Regions from separate parts of the Sporosarcina koreensis genome, predicted to be linked through region 3. Evidence: a T-box and tRNA genes for the amino acid it is inferred to sense, from the RefSeq annotation. Region 3 holds a T-box; the other regions hold tRNA genes.

Region 1 (6,963 bases), on a different contig from region 3:
GGTTTTGAACGAACAAGCATCGTTCAAACAACTTTTTTAAAAAAAGACTTGTAAATTTCATCAGAATTGGTATAATCAATATTGTCTTGATTGAAAGGCGATATGGTCTGGTGATGAAGGCGAAGAGGTCACACCCGTTCCCATACCGAACACGGAAGTTAAGCTCTTCAGCGCCGATGGTAGTAGGGGGCTTCCCCCTGTGAGAGTAGGACGTCGCCGGGCCGAACCAATTCATTACATAGTAAATGGACAAGCATTAATGCTGCAGACGCAGTAACGAGAAGCTTATCGCAACTCCCCGTTAAAATCGGGAGAAGCGAACAGGACAAGGAAGCGATTGAGAGAGGGAAGGAGCGTACTACAGTACGTGACTGACTGATCGAATGAAGCTGACGCAGTAATGAGAAGCTTATCGCGATTTTAACATGGAGGATTAGCTCAGCTGGGAGAGCACCTGCCTTACAAGCAGGGGGTCGGCGGTTCGAACCCGTCATCCTCCACCATAATATTTCAAACTAATAAATCGCCGGTGTAGCTCAGTTGGTAGAGCAACTGACTTGTAATCAGTAGGTCGTGGGTTCGACTCCTATCGCCGGCACCACTTTTATGAGCCATTAGCTCAGTCGGTAGAGCATCTGACTTTTAATCAGAGGGTCGCAGGTTCGAATCCTGCATGGCTCACCATTTCTTGACTCTCTGTCTTGATACAAATATGCGGGTGTGGTGGAACTGGCAGACACGCTAGACTTAGGATCTAGTGCCGTAAGGCGTGGGGGTTCGACTCCCTTCACCCGCACTTTCAATGCGGAAGTAGTTCAGTGGTAGAATACGACCTTGCCAAGGTCGGGGTCGCGGGTTCGAATCCCGTCTTCCGCTCCATTTATTTGCGCCGGGGTGGCGGAACTGGCAGACGCACAGGACTTAAAATCCTGCGGTAGGTGACTACCGTACCGGTTCGATTCCGGTTCTCGGCACCAATAAAATTATCATATTATGCGCCCGTAGCTCAATTGGATAGAGCGTCTGACTACGGATCAGAAGGTTGTGGATTCGAATTCTTCCGGGCGCGCCATTATACGGGAAGTAGCTCAGCTTGGTAGAGCACTTGGTTTGGGACCAAGGGGTCGCAGGTTCGAATCCTGTCTTCCCGACCACTTCTTAAATGGGGCCTTAGCTCAGCTGGGAGAGCGCCTGCCTTGCACGCAGGAGGTCAGCGGTTCGATCCCGCTAGGCTCCACCAATTATCTTAATACTTTTCCTGGCGGCGTAGCTCAGCTGGCTAGAGCGTACGGTTCATACCCGTAAGGTCGGGGGTTCGATCCCCTCTGCCGCCATCCTAAAAGGACCTTTAGCTCAGTTGGTTAGAGCAGACGGCTCATAACCGTCCGGTCGCAGGTTCGAGTCCTGCAAGGTCCACCACTATTTGAATAGTCATCACGGAGGAATACCCAAGCCTGGCTGAAGGGATCGGTCTTGAAAACCGACAGGGGTGTTAAAGCCCGCGGGGGTTCGAATCCCTCTTCCTCCGCCATATATTTTTAAAGCAGCAAAAGTGGTTATGGAATACAACTGAATAGTAGGATTTGAAATTCCTACAACTAACATTATCGCGGGGTGGAGCAACGAGCATAGCAACGGATGCGAGTAACACCGACAGCGAAGCGTAAGGTGTCTCTTATGCAAATAGCGTAGCAAGTATTAAGAAGTAAGTATTAACATTATCGCGGGGTGGAGCAGTGGTAGCTCGTCGGGCTCATAACCCGAAGGTCGCAGGTTCAAATCCTGCCCCCGCAACCAAAAGGTCCCGTGGTGTAGCGGTTAACATGCCTGCCTGTCACGCAGGAGATCGCCGGTTCGATCCCGGTCGGGACCGCCATTTTCTTTCATTACATACGATTTGATGATTGCAGATTTCTAAGTGACTCTAGAGAAATTATCAGTTTACCAAATCAATGTGGCTCAGTAGCTCAGTCGGTAGAGCAAAGGACTGAAAATCCTTGTGTCGGCGGTTCGATTCCGTCCTGAGCCACCATTCCTTGCGGGTGTAGTTTAGTGGTAAAACCTCAGCCTTCCAAGCTGATGATGAGGGTTCGATTCCCTTCACCCGCTCCATGGGCCTATAGCTCAGCTGGTTAGAGCGCACGCCTGATAAGCGTGAGGTCGGTGGTTCGAGTCCACTTAGGCCCATCATATTCCGCAGTAGCTCAGTGGTAGAGCAATCGGCTGTTAACCGATCGGTCGTAGGTTCGAGTCCTACCTGCGGAGCCAATTTTATACGGGGAAGTACTCAAGAGGCTCAAGAGGCGCCCCTGCTAAGGGCGTAGGTCGCGAAAGCGGCGCGAGGGTTCGAATCCCTCCTTCTCCGCCATATATGATTGGCCCCTTGGTCAAGCGGTTAAGACACCGCCCTTTCACGGCGGTAACACGGGTTCGAATCCCGTAGGGGTCATACTAGTTTCAAATGAAAAACAGGCTAAGAAAAAATGTTGCATTTTTTCTTAGCCTGTTTTTTTCTATTCGTATCAAATTAATTACGTGACGACCTGGATTGGGCGCGCAAAGTCCTACATTGGACGCAAAACAGACTGCTTTGGGCGTAAGAAAACCTACATTGGGCGAAGAATGATCCGCTTTGGGCGCTTAAAGGTCAATTATAGGCGCTAAATGGTCCACTTTGGGCGTATGGCGTATGAGGCCTCACTTTGGGCGAAGGCATTCCCCGACACGCTGCTTTCTGACGAGTATTCCACTCTCGTCACTTTTCCTCACCCGTATAACTATCCCTGCGATGATAGGGAATATCCCCTAAAGGAGATTCCAATCCTTCATCGTCTAATTTGCCTTCATATTCCTCAGATATATCTGATCTTACAAATCCTCGCTTTTCGCCTGTGATGTCGGTGCTGACGAACTCTTCCACTTCTTCCGCCGCTCCGTCCAATATTTCATCATCATAAAGAGTATTATAGTCATCATGATCTCCTATAAAATCGGATGGTGTTTCGGATGTACCCGATTTAGCTATTTCCTGAAAGCTGTCCTGGCTGTCCCTATAAATGCCCTCTCGTCTGTCTGCATATGAGTTCGGATTGGCCATGATCAATCGATCCTCTTCCGATGGTCTGTCGTCCGGTACATCCTGTTCCGGCGTATGATCAATGCAGTATGTTGTATAAGGGAGCGCTTCCAGCCGTTCGAATGGGATTTCCTTCTTACACTCTTCGCAATATCCGTATGTCCCATTCTTCAAAGCCTGCAAAGCATACTCCACTTTGCCGGCTTCATCGCCTGCGTGCACATTCAAAGCGAGATCCTTTTCCCTTTCAAATAGCTCCGTGCCCATGTCGGCAGGGTGATTGTCATACGTAGATAATTCTCCTACTTCTTCCCGTGCGGAATCCCGAATGTCTGTTTCATTTTCCGTTTTCTGAAATTGTGATTTCATTTCCAGTAAACTTTCCTTGAGTTCTGTTTTCTGTTGCTCCGTTAACATGTTCAGCACATCCTTTTATGTTAGTTGCGTTAGTATGCTCATCGCACAATGACTTCATAATGAATCGTTGTATCATCTCAATTCCTTTTGAATCGATGAACTAAACATGGAAGACAAATACAGACAAAAAAATGGACTCGCAACTAGTTGCAAGTCCATCGATACCTTATAGAAATTGTCCGATCAGTATGCTGATACCGAGCAATAAACCGAAAAGAGTATTTGTCACAGCCGTATTCTTCATCGCAGGCATGACCTGTAAAGGAAGCAGATGAGCGCGGAAGGTGGCAATGGCATTTATCGGTTTACGTACACTCAGAAATACGAGCAATGCCCAAGGGGTAAGATATCCTAAAACAATGAGTATGATTATCCAGCAATAAGAAACGATAAAGAATGAAGCAAGGATCGTAATCGCATTGGATCTCCCTACAAGGATGGCCAGCGTCTTCCTGCCGCCTTCTTTATCACCTTCCAAGTCGCGGATGTTGTTTGCCATCATGATGGCAGCGACGAGGAGCATGCTCGGAATCGAAATGAGAACAGCGTCTGTCGTCACTACGCCTGTCTGTATATAAAAGGCGATAAGGATCAGCAGCATGCCCATGACTACTCCGGATACAAGTTCTCCGAAAGGCGTGTAAGCGATCGGAATCGGTCCGCCTGTGTACAAGTAGCCGATCAGCATTGAAATGGCTCCGACGAGTGCAAGCATCCAAGAGGTCTCAAGGCAAATATAAATCCCGATCAGAACGGATATAGCATACAGCGCAAGCGCAATTTGCAAAACGGTTTTCGGCTTTACGCCGTTACGGACGATTGTCCCTCCGATTCCGACGGAGTTTTCGTTGTCCAATCCCCGTTTGAAGTCGTAGTATTCATTGAACATATTCGTAGCCATCTGAATGAAAAGACTGGCGATCAGCATGGCGAAAAATAAAGGAAAATGTAATTTTCCGTGAGTCAAAGCAATCATTGTTCCTAGGAAAACCGGAGCGAAAGCCGCAGTCAGAGTATGTGGTCTCGTAAGCTGCCACCATATTCGCCATCCGGAATCAGCTTTAATAGTATGTTGCAATGTATTCTCTCCTATCCTCGTGTTTCCGTTATCCATTGTACTCCAAAACGGCTGAAAGAGGTATCCTTGTTTGCATTATCTATGCGAGAAACACGATATTCCGGTATAATGGAACTAAGAAACTCATTCTTCTACAAAAAAAATAATACGTGTTTCATTGCAAGACGATGGATTGAAGATGAAGGAGAGAAAATGATGGGTCACAAGATGACGGATGTTCGTGAAATACAAAAAGTGATGATATCTCCTAGTACGCGCTTCTTCACGGAAACTGTCGAAGTCGGAAGGATATCACCCTTGTCTTTTTTTGAAGCAGGCGCTTCGCAATACAAAGACAAACGGTTCTACTGGCAAAATGCCGATAAGACATTGACGCTTGTCGGGATTGGACATGCCTATACGTTGGCAACCGCAAAAGCGGGAAGCCGTTTTAAGGATATATCGGAGCAATGGAAGCAGCTATGTTCCATTCTCATAAAAGAAGAAAAAGATATCGATCCTGTCCTATTCGGCGGGTTTTCATTTGATGAGAAAAACAGGAAGGAATCGGAGTGGGAAGGATTCCCGTCCGGTTATTTCGTTGTGCCTTCATTTCAATTGAAAATCGAGGAAGGCAAGACGATGGTTTCGATCAATATGATCACCGATTGTAAAGAAGCCGCTGAGGATTTTGAAAGGCTACGGGAAGAACGCGACAAACTGATCCACATCGCCCAGGTGGAGGAGTTTGATTTTGCGAATGATAATAAGGTCGTCGCTACGACAGAACGGGGTAAGAAGCAGTATTTGGATGCAGTGGAAAACGTCACTGCCTCCATTCGGAAAGGCAAAGCTGACAAGGTCGTCATTGCCAGAGCGCTTGAGCTTCAATTTGAACGCGATTTCAATAACGTCAAAGCATTGCATGCCATTACGAATGAACAGCAGGAGAGCTACCACTTCGGGCTTCAAAGAGGGGGTTCACTGTTCTTTGGTGCAACGCCTGAGCGTCTAATCGAAATCAAAGATGGAAAAGCCTACTCGGCATGTGTAGCCGGATCGATCCGTCGCGGAAAATCCGCCCAGGAAGACCGGGAACTCGGTGAGGAGCTTCTTGGGGATCGCAAAAACCGGGAAGAGCATCAGCACGTCGTCAGCATGATTTCAAATGTGTTTAATAAATATTGCAGCGAAGTGCTCATTCCGAAAACACCGAAGCTGATGAAAATAAGAGATATCCAGCATCTCTACACGCCTGTCCAGGGTACGCTTGGCCAGGAAAATGATATCTTCTCATTCGTGGAGGCATTGCATCCGACTCCGGCGCTTGGAGGGGTTCCGACGAATGTCGCTTTGGAAATCATTCGTCATGAGGAAGGTATGGATAGAGGCTATTACGCAGCTCCAATCGGTTGGATTGATGCCTCAGGCAATGGGGAATTTGCCGTGGCCATCCGTTCTGCGCTGCTAGACGGCGACCGGGCATATCTATACGCGGGGGGAGGAATCGTTGCGGATTCCGTTCCCGAACTGGAATATGACGAAACTTGGGTGAAATTCAGACCGGTATTGCGGGCGCTTGGAGGAAAGCTGAATGGATGAACAACGAATTTTGACGGACCACGTATTACGGATGACAGATACATTGCTGCAGGCAGGCGTGAAGGAGGCAGTCATCAGTCCAGGCTCCCGTTCCACGCCTCTAGCCTATGCTTTCGCTGCGTCAGACAAGATGCAGACCTATATGCAAGTCGATGAACGGTCGGCAGCATATTTTGCGCTAGGTTTAGCGAAGGCATCCGGCCGGCCTGTTGTTCTTTTATGTACATCGGGAACAGCGGCCTCTAACTATCATCCTGCCATTACCGAAGCGTTCTATGCTCGCATTCCGCTCATTGTCCTGACGGCTGACCGTCCACATGAATTGAGGGGCGTTGGCGCACCGCAGGCGATCGATCAACTGAATATGTATGGAAAGCATGTGAAGTTCAGTGTGGACCTTCCAATTGCGGAGGATAATGAAGAGCTGGATTGGTTTTTGGAAAGGCATGTCAATCGCGCCGTCTCCGTTGCATTAACAAAACCGATGGGGCCGATCCATTTGAATATCCCGTTACGGGAGCCGCTGCTCATCGATTTTGATAGGAAATCAAAAGCCTCGACGTTCGTTGAACGGATCCATGGGGAAATTGAACTGACAGCTATTCAAAAACAGTCGCTATCCGCCCTCTTTTCAGAAGCGGAAAGTGGACTGGTCATAGCCGGGGAATTGCCGGTCGGATTTGATAAGGATGCATTCTGGAACTTTGCAAAGCGATTGCAATGGCCCGTGCTATGCGATCCTTTATCCAATTTGAGATCGGAAGTTCCTGAAGACTGCAGAACATTGTGCATCGCTCATTATGATGCGATT
Region 2 (6,963 bases), on a different contig from region 3:
CCGTGATGAGTGGAAAACACTTATTGCAGCATTATTCCGCAGTAGCTCAGTGGTAGAGCAATCGGCTGTTAACCGATCGGTCGTAGGTTCGAATCCTACCTGCGGAGCCAATTGGAGAGCTGTCCGAGTGGCCGAAGGAGCACGATTGGAAATCGTGTATACGCTAACCGCGTATCAAGGGTTCAAATCCCTTGCTCTCCGCCAGATTTATTACCTACTTACATATGGCCCCTTGGTCAAGCGGTTAAGACACCGCCCTTTCACGGCGGTAACACGGGTTCGAATCCCGTAGGGGTCACCATTTTACTAAAATGGTTAATCGCAGCTCCCGTTAAAATTGGGAGAAGCGAGCAGAACAAGGAAGCGATTGAGAGAGGGAAGGAGCGTACAAAACAGTACGTGACTGACCGAGCGAATGAAGCTGACGCAGTAATGAGAAGCTTATCGCAATTTTAACTTGGAGGATTAGCTCAGCTGGGAGAGCACCTGCCTTACAAGCAGGGGGTCGGCGGTTCGAACCCGTCATCCTCCACCATAATTTCTTAAACAGAATGCGTAGGATATAAAGTTCCTACAACTAACATTATCGCGGGGTGGAGCAGTGGTAGCTCGTCGGGCTCATAACCCGAAGGTCGCAGGTTCAAATCCTGCCCCCGCAACCAAAAGGTCCCGTGGTGTAGCGGTTAACATGCCTGCCTGTCACGCAGGAGATCGCCGGTTCGATCCCGGTCGGGACCGCCATTTTTATGTGGCTCAGTAGCTCAGTCGGTAGAGCAAAGGACTGAAAATCCTTGTGTCGGCGGTTCGATTCCGTCCTGAGCCACCATTTTATTTTAATAATGTTGCCGGTGTAGCTCAGTTGGTAGAGCAACTGACTTGTAATCAGTAGGTCGTGGGTTCGACTCCTATCGCCGGCACCATGCTCTTGGTGGGGTAGCGAAGTGGCTAAACGCGGCGGACTGTAAATCCGCTCCCTCCGGGTTCGGCGGTTCGAATCCGTCCCCCACCACCATTTTTTACAGGGGCATAGTTTAACGGTAGAATAGAGGTCTCCAAAACCTTTGGTGTGGGTTCGATTCCTACTGCCCCTGCCATTTCTGTTTAAACCAATACTATGGCGGTCGTGGCGAAGTGGTTAACGCATCGGATTGTGGTTCCGACACTCGGGGGTTCGATTCCCCTCGTCCGCCCCATTCTATGCAGTCTGCAATTTTAAAAATATTATTATGGCGGTCGTGGCGAAGTGGTTAACGCATCGGATTGTGGTTCCGACATTCGGGGGTTCGATTCCCCTCGTCCGCCCCATCTATACTTTGGGGTATAGCCAAGCGGTAAGGCAACGGACTTTGACTCCGTCATTCGTTGGTTCGAATCCAGCTACCCCAGTTATGCGGAAGTAGTTCAGTGGTAGAATACGACCTTGCCAAGGTCGGGGTCGCGGGTTCGAATCCCGTCTTCCGCTCCAACTTTCTTACGGCGGCATAGCCAAGCGGTAAGGCACGGGTCTGCAACACCCTTACCACCGGTTCGATTCCGGTTGCCGCCTCCATACTTCATGTATGTCGTAAGTAAATTTTTATTATGCCCGAGTGGTGGAATGGCAGACACGTCGCACTCAAAATGCGATGCCGCGAGGCGTGCCGGTTCAAGTCCGGCCTCGGGTATCCACAAGAAAAGATGCAACCTTGGTTGCATCTTTTCTCTTTTCCGTTTTGGGAATTGATTCAAACAACAACGCTCCTTCCGCTTTCACGGATAGGAGCGTTTTCTATGGAATGGAGTTATAACCTGAATGGGTCGGTTTTCTTTAGTAAGAGGGAAGGGTTCTTTTGATCAACCACATAGCAGGAAGCTTCCCCTCCGCTAATGGACGTGAACATATTACCGCATGCTGTTGTCAATTGCAGCGCTTCCTCCCGGGCCATTGAAGGACGTATAAAAAGTACATGCATTGCTTCTATTGACTCTTCGGTGACCGCCGTTCTGACAGAGTCTACATAAGGGCTGCCGAAAGGGCTGTAATCGTCTTTCAATTGAAGAATGTGGTTCAATGAATTGAAGCGGCCGTTCAAACCGTCGTAACCTTCATCTTCCCCTCCCACGGTCAAGTGGATATCTCCGACGATTTTAGTAAGATCGTAAATGCCCGCTGGAATTTCGTATTGCAGGGAGAAGAATGTATTGAGATCGACCGCTGTATGTACTGTCTGCAAGTAATTCTGTTTTTTGATCCTTCTGTATAGGGCTTCCACAGATGGGCGGTATCGATTAGGGTCTGCCCCAAAAGTTTTCCAAGTCTCACGCCATTCTTTGACTCCTTGGAAATCCGTTAATGGTTTCTTGTCCAATTCGAAATAGAGCTGTTCCTGGAATAATTGGAGCCTTCCTTTTAGCATTTGGGGAGATTCAGACACGGTAATTTTGGTATAATGGATAATGCCCAATTTCAAGCTGGGCACCTGTTGAAAGAGATTTTTATCAATAGTTATTTTCATTCACATCACCTTTGTCATCATTTTATTAATAATCCTATCATAAAGGAGGCGGAACGTTGTGAATGTCGCTCAGTTACAGTCGTCAATAAAAGAATATGCAGCGAGTATCGGTATCGATAAGATCGGCTTTACGACCGCAGCCCCTTTTCTAGAATTAAAAAACCGTTTGCGGCGTCAGCAGGAATTGGGTTATCAATCCGGTTTCGAGGAAAGCGATGTCGAGAAACGGACGGAACCGCTACTTTTGCTTGATCGCGCCGAAAGCATCATTTCCATAGCCGTCGCCTATCCTTCTAAAATGACAGACGCGCCGAGGGGGAAGAAGGGGGAAAGGCGAGGTATCTTTGCAAGGGCATCTTGGGGGATTGATTACCATCATGTCCTCCGCGAAAAGCTGCAACTTTTGGAAACGTTTATTTCCGAAAAGCTGCCGAATGCACAAATGCGTTCAATGGTGGACACGGGGGAGCTTGTCGACCGGGCTGTTGCCGTAAGGGCGGGAATCGGCTGGTCCGGTAAAAATTGTTCAGTGATCACCCCTGAATTCGGCTCGTATGTCTATCTCGGGGAAATGATTACGAATATCCCATTTGCGCCTGACGTTCCGATGGAGGACCAATGCGGGGATTGTACGCTTTGTTTGGATGCTTGTCCTACGGGCGCCCTCATTCAAGGGGGGCAGCTCAATGCGCAGAGGTGCATTGCCTTTTTGACACAGACGAAGAAGCCGGTTCCCGAGGAATTCCGTGCGAAAATCGGAAACAGGGTCTACGGCTGCGATACTTGCCAAACCGTTTGTCCGAAAAATAAAGGGAAATACAATTTACATCAGCCGGCATTTCAGCCGGAACCTGAATTGGCGAAGCCGCTCCTCTTGCCGATGCTTAGCTTGTCGAATCGTGAATTCAAAGAGACTTACGGTCATATGTCAGGGTCATGGAGAGGGAAGAATCCTATCCAGCGGAATGCCATCCTTGCGCTTGCTCATTTCAAGGATGAGACAGCCGTGCCGACATTGGCAGACCTGCTTGTAAAAGATCCTCGGCCGGTCATCCGGGGAACGGCTGCATGGGCACTCGGACAGATTGGAACGAGCGAAGGCATGGAAGCCGTTGAAATGGCGATGCAGAACGAAGAGGATCCGGATGTGCGGATCGAGATGGAAAAAGTATTGGAAACTAATTGAAGGAAGTGCTGAAATGGCGATACATGTCGCATTATTTGAACCACTGATTCCAGCGAATACCGGGAACATCGCCCGGACATGTGCAGGGACAGGAACGAAGCTGCATCTAATCAAACCGCTTGGATTTTCCACTGATGATAAAATGCTTAAGCGTGCAGGCCTTGATTATTGGCAATACGTTGATATTACGTATCATGAGGGCATTCAGGAGTTTCTGGAAGCATTTCCGCAAGCACAGTTTTTCTTCATTACAAAATTCGGGGAGAAGACCTACTCGGACTTTGATTTTTCGGACCCATCCAAAGATGTCTTTTTCGTTTTCGGAAAAGAGACGACCGGATTGCCTGATGAAGTGATTGAGCGGAACAAAGAGACTTGTCTGCGCATCCCGATGAACGATCATATCAGATCATTGAACCTGTCTAACACGGCAGCAATCCTCATATACGAAGCCTTGCGCCAACAGTCATTTTTAGAGTTGAAATAAAAAAACGGGACAGCCATTCAAGGCATGTCCCGTTTTTATTAATTCTTATTTTTTCACTTTACCTGGTTTATCTTCGTATCCACCTGTGAGAATCGCTGATAGGAATGCAAAGCAAACGCCCATGATAAGGATTAGTTTCATCAGATGTACCTCCTGTAAAATCATTAGTCCTTCATACAGTATACCCCAAACCATTATAAATTGAAATGACTGTACCTAAAAATTGTGTCAATCCGATTAACATTGAAATTCCTTCATTCGTCAAAGATACGGATTCAAGGTACAATGAAAGAAAACCTACTAGGAGGAATGCAGAATGAATATATTCGATGGCATGGTGACACTATCGAACGGCGTAAATATGCCCCAGCTTGGTCTTGGGGTATATAAGATGACTGATTCCGAAGAGACGATACGGGCGATCTCGTATGCCCTGGAGGTAGGCTGCAAGGCTATTGACACAGCCGCGATCTATGAGAATGAGAAAGAGACGGGCGAGGCAATCCGGCAATCGGGGATTCCTCGGGACCAGCTGTTCATCACGTCAAAAGTATGGAACACCGACCAAGGGTATGACGCTACACTAAGAGCGTTTGAAGCCTCTTTGGAAAGGCTCGGAATGGACTATTTGGATCTGTATTTGACCCACTGGCCTGTTGCGGATAAATTCGTGGATACATACCGTGCAATTGAGCGCCTTTACGAAGAAAAACTGATCCGGGCAACAGGCGTATCCAATCATCATATCCATCACCTTGAGGAAGTCTTCAATGTTGCCAATGTGAAGCCGATGGTGAATCAGATTGAATTGCATCCGCGCCTCACACAGGAGCCTTTGCGAAACTTCTGCAATGAACATGGCATCGCCGTCACTTCATGGTCGCCTCTGGCTAGGGGACAGCTCATGGAGGAGCCGACGTTGCAGCAGATCGGATTGACGTATGGGAAGACTCCCGCGCAAGTCATCATTCGATGGCATTTGCAGCATGGATTGATTGTCATTCCTAAGTCGGTGACGCCGGCACGGATCCTTTCAAATATCAGTGTGAATGACTTCGAGCTGACGCCGGAGGATATGATGAAGATCGATGCATTGAATCGCGATGAGCGGACGGGAACAAATCCCGAGAAGTTCGACGAAGAATGAATAGATCTATCAATAGAAAAAACCGCGGAATAGGATCCGCGGTTTTTCATTTGAGTTCAATTGTTGTCTGTTCTTCTGTAAATGGATGCTTGAAGGAAACTTTCTTCGCAATCAATCGATAGTTCCCATCTGCAGTTTCGCTCCCGCCATAAAGTGTATCGCCTATGACAGGATGCCCGATATGGGAAAAGTGGACGCGGATCTGATGGGTCCTTCCTGTTTCCAGACTTGCTTCCACGACTGTCGCCTCATCGTCCCGTTCAATGACTCGGAACCGGGTGACAGCATCCTGACCGCCAGGGGAGACCCGGCGCCTAGTTGGATGATGGCGATCCCGTCCTATCGGGTATTGAAGCGTCCCTCTCATCCGTTTTAATCGGCCATCGACTTCTGCATGATAGATGCGCGTGATGGCACGTTCCTCGATCATCCTGTCGAAAAGCGCTTTTGCAATCGGATGCTTCGCAACGAGGACAATCCCTTCCGTCCCTTTGTCGAGGCGGTGGATATGCTCGGCATAGGCGCCGCCGTTCCTTGCGACATGGGCAATGATGGCATTCATGAACGTCCCGCCTTCATCCTGTTCATCGGGATGGATGGCCATTCCAGCAGGCTTCAGACCGGCGATGAGATGTTCATCCTCGAATAGGATTGGAACTGTGGCATGTTCATCCGGCTTGTAAGATGATGCGGCATCGTTGAAATGAAAGACGAGTTCGGTCCCTGCTTCCAAGGGAGTCCTCCACTCGAGAGGTTGTCCGTCTGGATCCGTGACCGCTTTATCCATCCGTAATTGATGAACGATCTTTTTGCCGGCTTTCCAATCATCCCGAAGAAGCTCCTCAATTGTCTGTCCGTCCCGGATCATCCGGTAACGGAAGGCTGTAATCAACTTATCTGTCATTTTTTATCGTACTCATCAAAGAAGGCTCGGATATTTTCATCCACCGGTTCTGGCGGCAATCCAACCGAGCGGGAAACTTCTTTTCCATCTTCATAATGGATGAGTGTAGGCCATGATGTGATGCCGTACGGCTGCGATTCACTTGGAAACTCCAGCATATTGTATTGATACACATGGATCCCTTTCTCTTTCGCAATCGGCATGAGGATCGGCGTCATCTGCATGCAATACGGACATTCAGGAGAAAAGAAGTACGCAGTGACGGACTCTCCGGAAGAGACCTTTTCGTATAGTTCATCTGGTAGGACGATATTGCTGTAATTTTCATTGCCAAGCAAATCGATCGTTGCTTGTTTAAGTTTCTTAGTACCATATGGATTGTCCTTCAGCTTTTCTTTGTTCGCTTGGTTGTTCAATACGATGATTAACGCGAAGATGGCGACGATGACACCGCCGATGATCAGTAATTTCTTCAATTTAGTTAGACTCCTTTTGCCATTTCAATAAGAAGAGGCTTGTAATGAGGATCAGCACGAATGCCGTCAAAGCCATGAACGGGATAGTGATGAAACCAAGGTAATTCACATACTGGCCCGTACAGGAAACATTTCCGCAAGCCGGTGCGCTGTCTTGCAGAAAACTCAGTTTCTGGAGTCCATAATGGTATAGTGAAATGGAACCCCCGACAATCGAAAAGACGGCTGTCGTCAATGCAATTTTAGCGTTTTTCTGAAATAAAGCGAC
Region 3 (6,963 bases):
AAAATAGGCGATGTACTTGCCTTCTTTCCATTTCTGATGCATCTTATCTCGGATTTCTGCAAATTGCACATCGATCGGCTTAGCCCGGTCTCCTGCAAAATCGCCTGAACCGGCGACACTGCAAAATGTGCAGCCGCCGAAAGCGACTGTACCGTCCCGATTCGGACAATCAAAGCCTGCATCAAGGGAAACTTTGAATATTTTCATCCCGAATACGTCTTTCAAATGCCGGGACCATGTATAATACCGTTTCCCTTCAGTAGGGAACGGGTAATTTAAGTCTGCCATCTGTTTCAACTCCTCTAATCGTACATTGTATCATGTCGGATTCGATCGGTGTCATCTGAATTGCGGAACATATTCCGTTCCTGTTGTCCGAAACCAGAAAAAGGCATACACTCGAAATAGCTTTTGCTTATAGGAGATAGAGATTGGAGGCAATGGAAATGCCTAAAATGGAAATACCAAATAAAGTTTGGCTTCTCATCATAGGAATGTTTGTCAACGTCATAGGAAACTCCTTCCTATGGCCGTTGAATACGATATATATGCATGAATACCTTGGTAAGTCGTTGGCTGTCGCCGGTCTTGTCCTAATGGCGAATGCCGGGGCTGGCGTCGTCGGGAATCTGCTTGGTGGTGTTTTATTCGACCGGATCGGCGGTTTCAAATCAATCATGGCAGGCATCATCATTTCGATTTTGGCACTGGCTTATCTCGTATATGATCACAGTTGGTATCCGTATATCATCTTGCTAACCGTATTGGGATTCAGCGGCGGTGTCATTTTTCCGAGCATGTATGCGATGGTCGGAACGATCTGGCCTGAGGGTGGCAGGAAGGCATTCAACTCGATCTACTTGGCACAAAACGTCGGTGTCGCCATCGGGCCGGCACTTGCAGGTTTGATCGCTTCCGTCCATATCGATTATATTTTTTCTGCGAACTTGATCTTCTATATCATTTTTCTTTTCATCGCCTATTTCGGATATAAAAAGCTGGAGATTGCACCTGATCGCCATACGGATATCATCCGTGAAACAGCGAGGATCAAGAACAAAGCGCCTTTCTATGCTTTGCTCATTTTGGTTGGCGGCTATTTAATCACATGGCTAGTCTATTCTCAATGGTCGACGACGATATCCACGCATGCTTTATCACTCGGCGTCACATTAAGGGAATACAGTTTCATTTGGACGATTAACGGATTGCTGATCGTCTTCGGACAGCCGCTCATCAAACCGCTTATCAGACGGCTTGAGAAGCAGCTGAAAGCACAGATGATCATCGGGACGATCATCTTCATTATTTCTTTCATTGTCGTCAGTTTTGCAGGCTCTTTCAAAATGTTCATCATATCGATGGTCATCCTCACATTCGGTGAAATGATCGTCTGGCCGGCCATCCCGACATTGGCGAGCCAGCTTGCACCAAAAGGAAGGGATGGGTTTTACCAAGGGGTCGTCAACTCCGCCGCAACAATCGGTCGGATGATCGGTCCATTGGCCGGGGGAATCCTCGTGGAGATCCATGGTATGAAAATGATGCTTTTGCTGCTGACAAGCCTAATGGCTATAACAATCGTCACAACGCTTTTATACGATCGACCTCTCCAAAAACGGGAAATCCAATAAGGATTTTCCGTTTTTCCAGTTTGGAACGTTGCGTCCCGCTGAATAGTTTGATTAAATGAATAGTGGATAGGTGCAATTTTTCTGAAGGATTTAAAAGGGGGAATGCTAGATGAAACCGATTTATTCAACAGCTATGGAAGCGATTTCGCAGATTGAAGATGGCTCGACTTTAATGGTTGGGGGCTTCGGACTTGTCGGGATCCCGGAACAGCTCATTTTGGCACTCGTCGAAAAAGGCGTCAAAGATTTGACGATCATTTCGAATAACTGTGGTGTTGACGAATGGGGTCTTGGCCTTTTATTGAAAGAAAAGCAGATTAAGAAGATGATAGGGTCCTATGTCGGTGAAAATAAAGAATTCGAGCGTCAAGTGCTTTCGGGCGAAATCGAAGTCGAATTGACACCGCAAGGGACGCTAGCTGAAAAGATCCGGGCAGGCGGTGCAGGGATTCCTGCATTTTACACACCGGCAGGAGTAGGGACGACGGTAGCGGACGGAAAAGAGACAAGGGTGTTCAATGGCAAGGAATATGTCCTTGAAGAAGCGCTTGTCGCCGACTTTGCATTGGTCCGCGCAGCGAAGGCGGATAAGATCGGGAACTTGATCTATAACAAGACTGCCCAAAACTTCAATCCGATGATGGCGGCTGCAGGTAAGATCACGATTGCGGAAGTAGAAGAAATCGTGGAGACGGGCGATCTTGATCCAGCGACGATCCATACACCGAGCATTTACGTGCAAGGTTTATTGCAAGCGGAACAGGAAAAACGGATCGAACGACTAACTACTCGATAAGGGAAGGGGATGTTCACGATGAATTTCAGAGAGAGAATTGCAAGACGAGCGGAAAAGGAAATCAAAGATGGCGACTACGTAAACCTTGGTATCGGTATGCCGACATTGGTCGCAAACTATATATCGGATGACAAAACGGTTGTTCTCCAATCGGAAAACGGACTTCTTGGAATCGGGCCATATCCGACAGAAGACCAGGTAGATCCTGACTTGATCAATGCGGGTAAGGAAACGGTGACGACGATCCCGGGATCCGCATTTTTCAACAGTGCAGAATCATTCGCGATGATCCGCGGAGGGCATGTCGACGTAGCGATTCTTGGCGGCATGGAAGTGTCCGAAAAAGGAGATCTCGCCAACTGGATGATTCCGGGCAAGATGATCAAAGGAATGGGCGGCGCGATGGATCTCGTGCACGGTGCGAAAAAGATCATCGTCATCATGGATCACGTCGCGAAAGACGGCTCGGCAAAGATCAAGAAAGAATGCTCATTGCCGTTGACAGGAAAGGGCGTCGTCCATAAAATCATTACGGAACGTGCTCTGATCGACGTAACACCGGACGGCTTGGAATTGAAAGAAGTTTTCGAAGGATTCACCGTCGAGGACGTCATCAATTCCACCGAGGCGGAATTGAAAGTGAGCCTTTGATTTTATTAATTCACACTTAGAAAACTGCCAGAAAAGGCGACACTCCTGCGGGAAAGCGAGACAGCTGAGACCCTGCAGGAGCGAAGCGACGAAGCGGCTTAGCGCTCGCCCGCGGAAAGGGAGCCGTTCTGGCGGTTTTCGTTGTTGTATTTTGGAACAATTTCGGGTACACTACAATAAACTAACTTCAAATAGCGTTGGCTTTGAAGAGGAACTAGTAATCGGTCCGGTCGATTGAAGAGAGCAGGCGGTTTGGTGCAAGCCTGTACGACTACGATGAACTCGCCTTTGAGCCTGCATCGGTGAACGAAAAGTAGCCAGTGCCGTTTTCCGCGTTAAGGAAACAAGTTGGGCGGCATTGCCGTCAATTTGGGTGGCACCGCGGGAGTACATATACCTCTCGTCCCTTATCGATTAAGGGACGGGAGTTTTTTTATTTCCGCAAAACGCGATTTGAATGTAATAGGAAGGAATGAACAGAGATGAGTTACAAGCATGTAGAGATTGAAAAGAAATGGCAGCAATATTGGAAGGACAATAAGACATACAAAATGGTGAACGATGAATCCAAGCCGAAGTTCTATGCGCTTGATATGTTCCCATACCCTTCCGGAGCGGGGCTTCACGTCGGCCATCCGCTTGGCTATATCGCAACGGACATTTTAAGTTCATTCAAACGGAAGCAGGGCTATAATGTCCTTCACCCGATGGGATGGGACGCATTCGGTTTGCCGGCTGAACAATATGCGATCGATACGGGCAATGACCCTGCCGAGTTCACTGCGAAAAATATTGCAACGTTCAAACGCCAAATGAACGACCTAGGGTTTTCCTACGACTGGGACCGCGAAGTGAATACGACTGATCCAAAATACTACAAATGGACGCAATGGATTTTCATTCAATTGTATAAAAGAGGCTTGGCGTACATCGATGAAGTGCCTGTCAACTGGTGTCCTGCACTTGGTACGGTTCTTGCGAACGAAGAAGTGATCGACGGCAAATCGGAACGCGGAGGACATCCGGTTGAACGCCGCCCGATGCGCCAATGGGTGTTGCGCATTACGGAATATGCGGATCGCTTGCTTGAAGATTTGGATGAGCTTGATTGGCCGGATAGCTTGAAAGATATGCAACGCAACTGGATCGGCCGCTCTGAAGGCGCCCAATTGACGTTCGAGATCGACGGAACGGATCTTTCATTCGAAGCCTTCACAACACGTCCGGATACGATTTTCGGAGCGACATACGCAGTTCTTGCCCCGGAGCATAAGCTTGTCGACAAGATTACGACAGCTGAACAAAGGGAAGCGGTTGACGCTTATTTGGATAAAGTGAAAACGAAAAGCGACTTGGAACGTACGGATCTTGCGAAAGAGAAGACGGGCGTATTCACGGGCGCTTATGCAATCAACCCTGCGAGCGGCGAAAAGATGCCGATCTGGATTGCGGATTATGTACTTGCTTCGTATGGTACTGGTGCCATCATGGCGGTTCCTGCCCACGACGATCGCGATTATGAGTTCGCAAAAGAATTCGATTTGCCGATCGTTGAAGTCGTTGCAGGCGGCGATATTTCTAAAGAACCTTTTACAGGCGACGGCGAGCATATCAACTCCGACTTCTTGAATGGTTTAAATAAAGACGAAGCAATCGAAAAGGCAATTGCATGGTTCGTTGAAAACGGCAAAGGCGAGAAGAAGATCACGTACCGTCTACGCGATTGGTTATTCTCCAGACAGCGTTATTGGGGTGAGCCGATTCCAATCATCCATTGGGAAGACGGCTCGATGACTCCTGTCGACGAATCTGAATTGCCACTGATGCTGCCGAAGACTGACAACATCAAGCCGAGCGGTACAGGTGAGTCTCCACTTGCCAATATCGAAGAATGGGTGAATGTCGTCGATCCGGATACGGGCATGAAAGGCCGCCGGGAAACGAATACGATGCCGCAATGGGCAGGCAGCTGCTGGTACTACTTGCGCTATATCGACCCGGATAATGATGAAATGCTCATCGATCCGAAGCTAGCGGAACGCTGGTTGCCGGTCGACATTTACGTCGGCGGCGCGGAGCATGCGGTGCTTCACCTTCTTTACGCACGCTTCTGGCATAAGGTGCTATACGATATCGGCGTAGTTCCGACGAAAGAGCCATTCCAAAAATTGTTCAACCAAGGAATGATTCTCGGGGAAGGCCATGTGAAGATGTCTAAGTCGCTTGGTAATGTCATCAACCCGGACGACATCGTCCATTCCCACGGTGCGGATACACTTCGTCTATACGAAATGTTCATGGGACCGCTTGAAGCATCGAAGGAATGGTCGACGAACGGTCTGGAAGGATCCCGTCGTTTCTTGGACCGCATTTGGCGCCTATTCGTCAATGAAGACGGCACGCTAAGTTCAAAAATTGGCGGCGAGCCAGGCGGTGCGCTTGAAAAGGTATACCACCAAACTGTGAAGAAAGTGACGGAAGACTTGGAAGGCATGCGCAACAACACTGCGATTTCGCAAATGATGGTGTTCATCAATGAAGGATATAAAGCTGAATCGATTCCGAAAGAATTCGTCGAAGGCTTTGTCACATTGATTTCACCGATCACTCCGCATCTTGCAGAAGAGCTTTGGGAGATGCTAGGTCATAATGAATCCATTGCATACGTTGCATGGCCGACATACGATGAGTCGAAGTTGTTTGATGACACGGTAGAAGTTGCGGTTCAAATCAACGGAAAAGTCCGCGCGAAGATCGATGTCGCGAAAGACATTTCAAAAGAAGAGCTTGAAAAGGTGGCTCTTGCAGACGAAAATGTGAAGCAATGGATTGAAGGGAAAGAATTGAAGAAAGTCATTGCGATTCCAGGCAGATTGGTCAACATCGTAGCTGTTTGACAGTCGTAATAAATAAAATCCACGGAAATGGAGTTAAGTTCATTTCCGTGGATTTTTTATTTATCCTTCGTATGTCGCAAACGCCCCTGCATTCAAGCCTGCAATCCTGCCAGTAACAAGCGCGGAGGTGATATTATACCCGCCTGTATAGCCATGGATGTCCAAAATCTCTCCGCAGAAGAAAAGTCCATCCTTTTTCCGCGATGCCATCGTTTTAGGCTCGATTTCTTTCGTGGAGATGCCTCCACCGGTGACGAATGCCTTCTCGATTGGCTGCGTGCCATTCACCGTCATTGGGAAGCCTTTCAGCAGCCCCGCAAGCTTGCGGATCTTTTCATTGGAAAGACCCGCTCCCGTATCAGCTTCATCGATTCCTGCCCGTTCAAATAAAAACAGCAGCCATCTTTCCGGAGCGAGCCCCTTCAAGCTATTCTTGACAGCTTTCTTCGGGTCCTCCTTTAACATAGCGTGAATCATTTGGAAGGCCTTCTCTTCATTCATCGAAGGCATGGAGTCAATGCGCATATCGACAGGCTGCCCGCCGTTTTTCATCTGCTCCTTCACGACGAACTGGCTGCACCGCAATATTGCTGGCCCGCTCAATCCAAAATGGGTGAACAGCATGTCCATCTGATGTGTAATAAGCGTTTTACCTTTTGCATTTAATACAGAAACAGCGACATCGCGTAATGCAAGACCTTGCAGTTCCTTCGATTGGATGAACAGTTCATTGGACAACAAAGGCACCTCAGTAGGATATAGCTCTGTCACAGTATGACCCGCTTTCTCAGCCCATGGATACCCGTCGCCTGTGCTTCCCGTCTGCGGAACGGCCTTTCCGCCCACCGCGACAACGACCGCACGAGAACGGATTTCTTCACCGTCTTCCAGTCGCACACCCAAAATCTTTTCCTCATCCATCAATAATTTCTTCACGCGGGTCGTCAATCTCACTTCTACGTTCAATCGATCCATTTCAGAGAGC

Evidence for each region. A T-box is a leader RNA that pairs with one kind of tRNA and senses whether it is charged. The one in region 3 lies ahead of leuS (leucine--tRNA ligase), so its partner is inferred to be a tRNA-Leu.
Region 1: it encodes a tRNA-Leu, which carries the amino acid that the T-box ahead of leuS (leucine--tRNA ligase) is inferred to sense. The anticodon was not compared.
Region 2: it encodes a tRNA-Leu, which carries the amino acid that the T-box ahead of leuS (leucine--tRNA ligase) is inferred to sense. The anticodon was not compared.

The regions. Positions count from the first base shown of each region.
Region 1 is NZ_JBHSNP010000008.1:125,168-132,130, reverse strand. Features, by position in the region: rRNA gene rrf (5S ribosomal RNA) at 107-222, shown strand; tRNA gene ACFPTP_RS03795 (tRNA-Val) at 428-503, shown strand; tRNA gene ACFPTP_RS03790 (tRNA-Thr) at 526-601, shown strand; tRNA gene ACFPTP_RS03785 (tRNA-Lys) at 609-684, shown strand; tRNA gene ACFPTP_RS03780 (tRNA-Leu) at 715-796, shown strand; tRNA gene ACFPTP_RS03775 (tRNA-Gly) at 805-879, shown strand; tRNA gene ACFPTP_RS03770 (tRNA-Leu) at 889-977, shown strand; tRNA gene ACFPTP_RS03765 (tRNA-Arg) at 996-1,072, shown strand; tRNA gene ACFPTP_RS03760 (tRNA-Pro) at 1,078-1,154, shown strand; tRNA gene ACFPTP_RS03755 (tRNA-Ala) at 1,165-1,240, shown strand; tRNA gene ACFPTP_RS03750 (tRNA-Met) at 1,261-1,334, shown strand; tRNA gene ACFPTP_RS03745 (tRNA-Ile) at 1,343-1,419, shown strand; tRNA gene ACFPTP_RS03740 (tRNA-Ser) at 1,439-1,531, shown strand; tRNA gene ACFPTP_RS03735 (tRNA-Met) at 1,723-1,797, shown strand; tRNA gene ACFPTP_RS03730 (tRNA-Asp) at 1,801-1,876, shown strand; tRNA gene ACFPTP_RS03725 (tRNA-Phe) at 1,957-2,032, shown strand; tRNA gene ACFPTP_RS03720 (tRNA-Gly) at 2,039-2,112, shown strand; tRNA gene ACFPTP_RS03715 (tRNA-Ile) at 2,114-2,187, shown strand; tRNA gene ACFPTP_RS03710 (tRNA-Asn) at 2,194-2,268, shown strand; tRNA gene ACFPTP_RS03705 (tRNA-Ser) at 2,278-2,368, shown strand; tRNA gene ACFPTP_RS03700 (tRNA-Glu) at 2,378-2,449, shown strand; gene ACFPTP_RS03695 (TraR/DksA C4-type zinc finger protein) at 2,756-3,493, opposite strand; gene ACFPTP_RS03690 (1,4-dihydroxy-2-naphthoate polyprenyltransferase) at 3,660-4,571, opposite strand; gene ACFPTP_RS03685 (isochorismate synthase) at 4,767-6,152, shown strand; gene menD (2-succinyl-5-enolpyruvyl-6-hydroxy-3-cyclohexene-1-carboxylic-acid synthase) at 6,145-6,963, shown strand, end outside.
Region 2 is NZ_JBHSNP010000009.1:321-7,283, forward strand. Features, by position in the region: tRNA gene ACFPTP_RS03810 (tRNA-Asn) at 36-110, shown strand; tRNA gene ACFPTP_RS03815 (tRNA-Ser) at 114-204, shown strand; tRNA gene ACFPTP_RS03820 (tRNA-Glu) at 227-301, shown strand; tRNA gene ACFPTP_RS03825 (tRNA-Val) at 460-535, shown strand; tRNA gene ACFPTP_RS03830 (tRNA-Met) at 588-662, shown strand; tRNA gene ACFPTP_RS03835 (tRNA-Asp) at 666-741, shown strand; tRNA gene ACFPTP_RS03840 (tRNA-Phe) at 751-826, shown strand; tRNA gene ACFPTP_RS03845 (tRNA-Thr) at 845-920, shown strand; tRNA gene ACFPTP_RS03850 (tRNA-Tyr) at 928-1,012, shown strand; tRNA gene ACFPTP_RS03855 (tRNA-Trp) at 1,021-1,094, shown strand; tRNA gene ACFPTP_RS03860 (tRNA-His) at 1,118-1,193, shown strand; tRNA gene ACFPTP_RS03865 (tRNA-His) at 1,230-1,305, shown strand; tRNA gene ACFPTP_RS03870 (tRNA-Gln) at 1,315-1,386, shown strand; tRNA gene ACFPTP_RS03875 (tRNA-Gly) at 1,391-1,465, shown strand; tRNA gene ACFPTP_RS03880 (tRNA-Cys) at 1,476-1,549, shown strand; tRNA gene ACFPTP_RS03885 (tRNA-Leu) at 1,584-1,664, shown strand; gene ACFPTP_RS03890 (B3/B4 domain-containing protein) at 1,782-2,495, opposite strand; gene queG (tRNA epoxyqueuosine(34) reductase QueG) at 2,554-3,681, shown strand; gene trmL (tRNA (uridine(34)/cytosine(34)/5-carboxymethylaminomethyluridine(34)-2'-O)-methyltransferase TrmL) at 3,695-4,168, shown strand; gene ACFPTP_RS03905 (aldo/keto reductase) at 4,485-5,315, shown strand; gene ACFPTP_RS03910 (RluA family pseudouridine synthase) at 5,362-6,219, opposite strand; gene ACFPTP_RS03915 (thioredoxin family protein) at 6,216-6,695, opposite strand; gene ACFPTP_RS03920 (disulfide oxidoreductase) at 6,697-6,963, opposite strand, start outside.
Region 3 is NZ_JBHSNP010000028.1:117,461-124,423, reverse strand. Features, by position in the region: gene mnmL (tRNA modification radical SAM protein MnmL/YtqA) at 1-288, opposite strand, end outside; gene ACFPTP_RS14710 (MDR family MFS transporter) at 462-1,634, shown strand; gene ACFPTP_RS14705 (CoA transferase subunit A) at 1,744-2,430, shown strand; gene ACFPTP_RS14700 (CoA transferase subunit B) at 2,440-3,081, shown strand; T-box leader at 3,276-3,492, shown strand; gene leuS (leucine--tRNA ligase) at 3,564-5,978, shown strand; gene ACFPTP_RS14690 (BaiN/RdsA family NAD(P)/FAD-dependent oxidoreductase) at 6,039-6,963, opposite strand, start outside.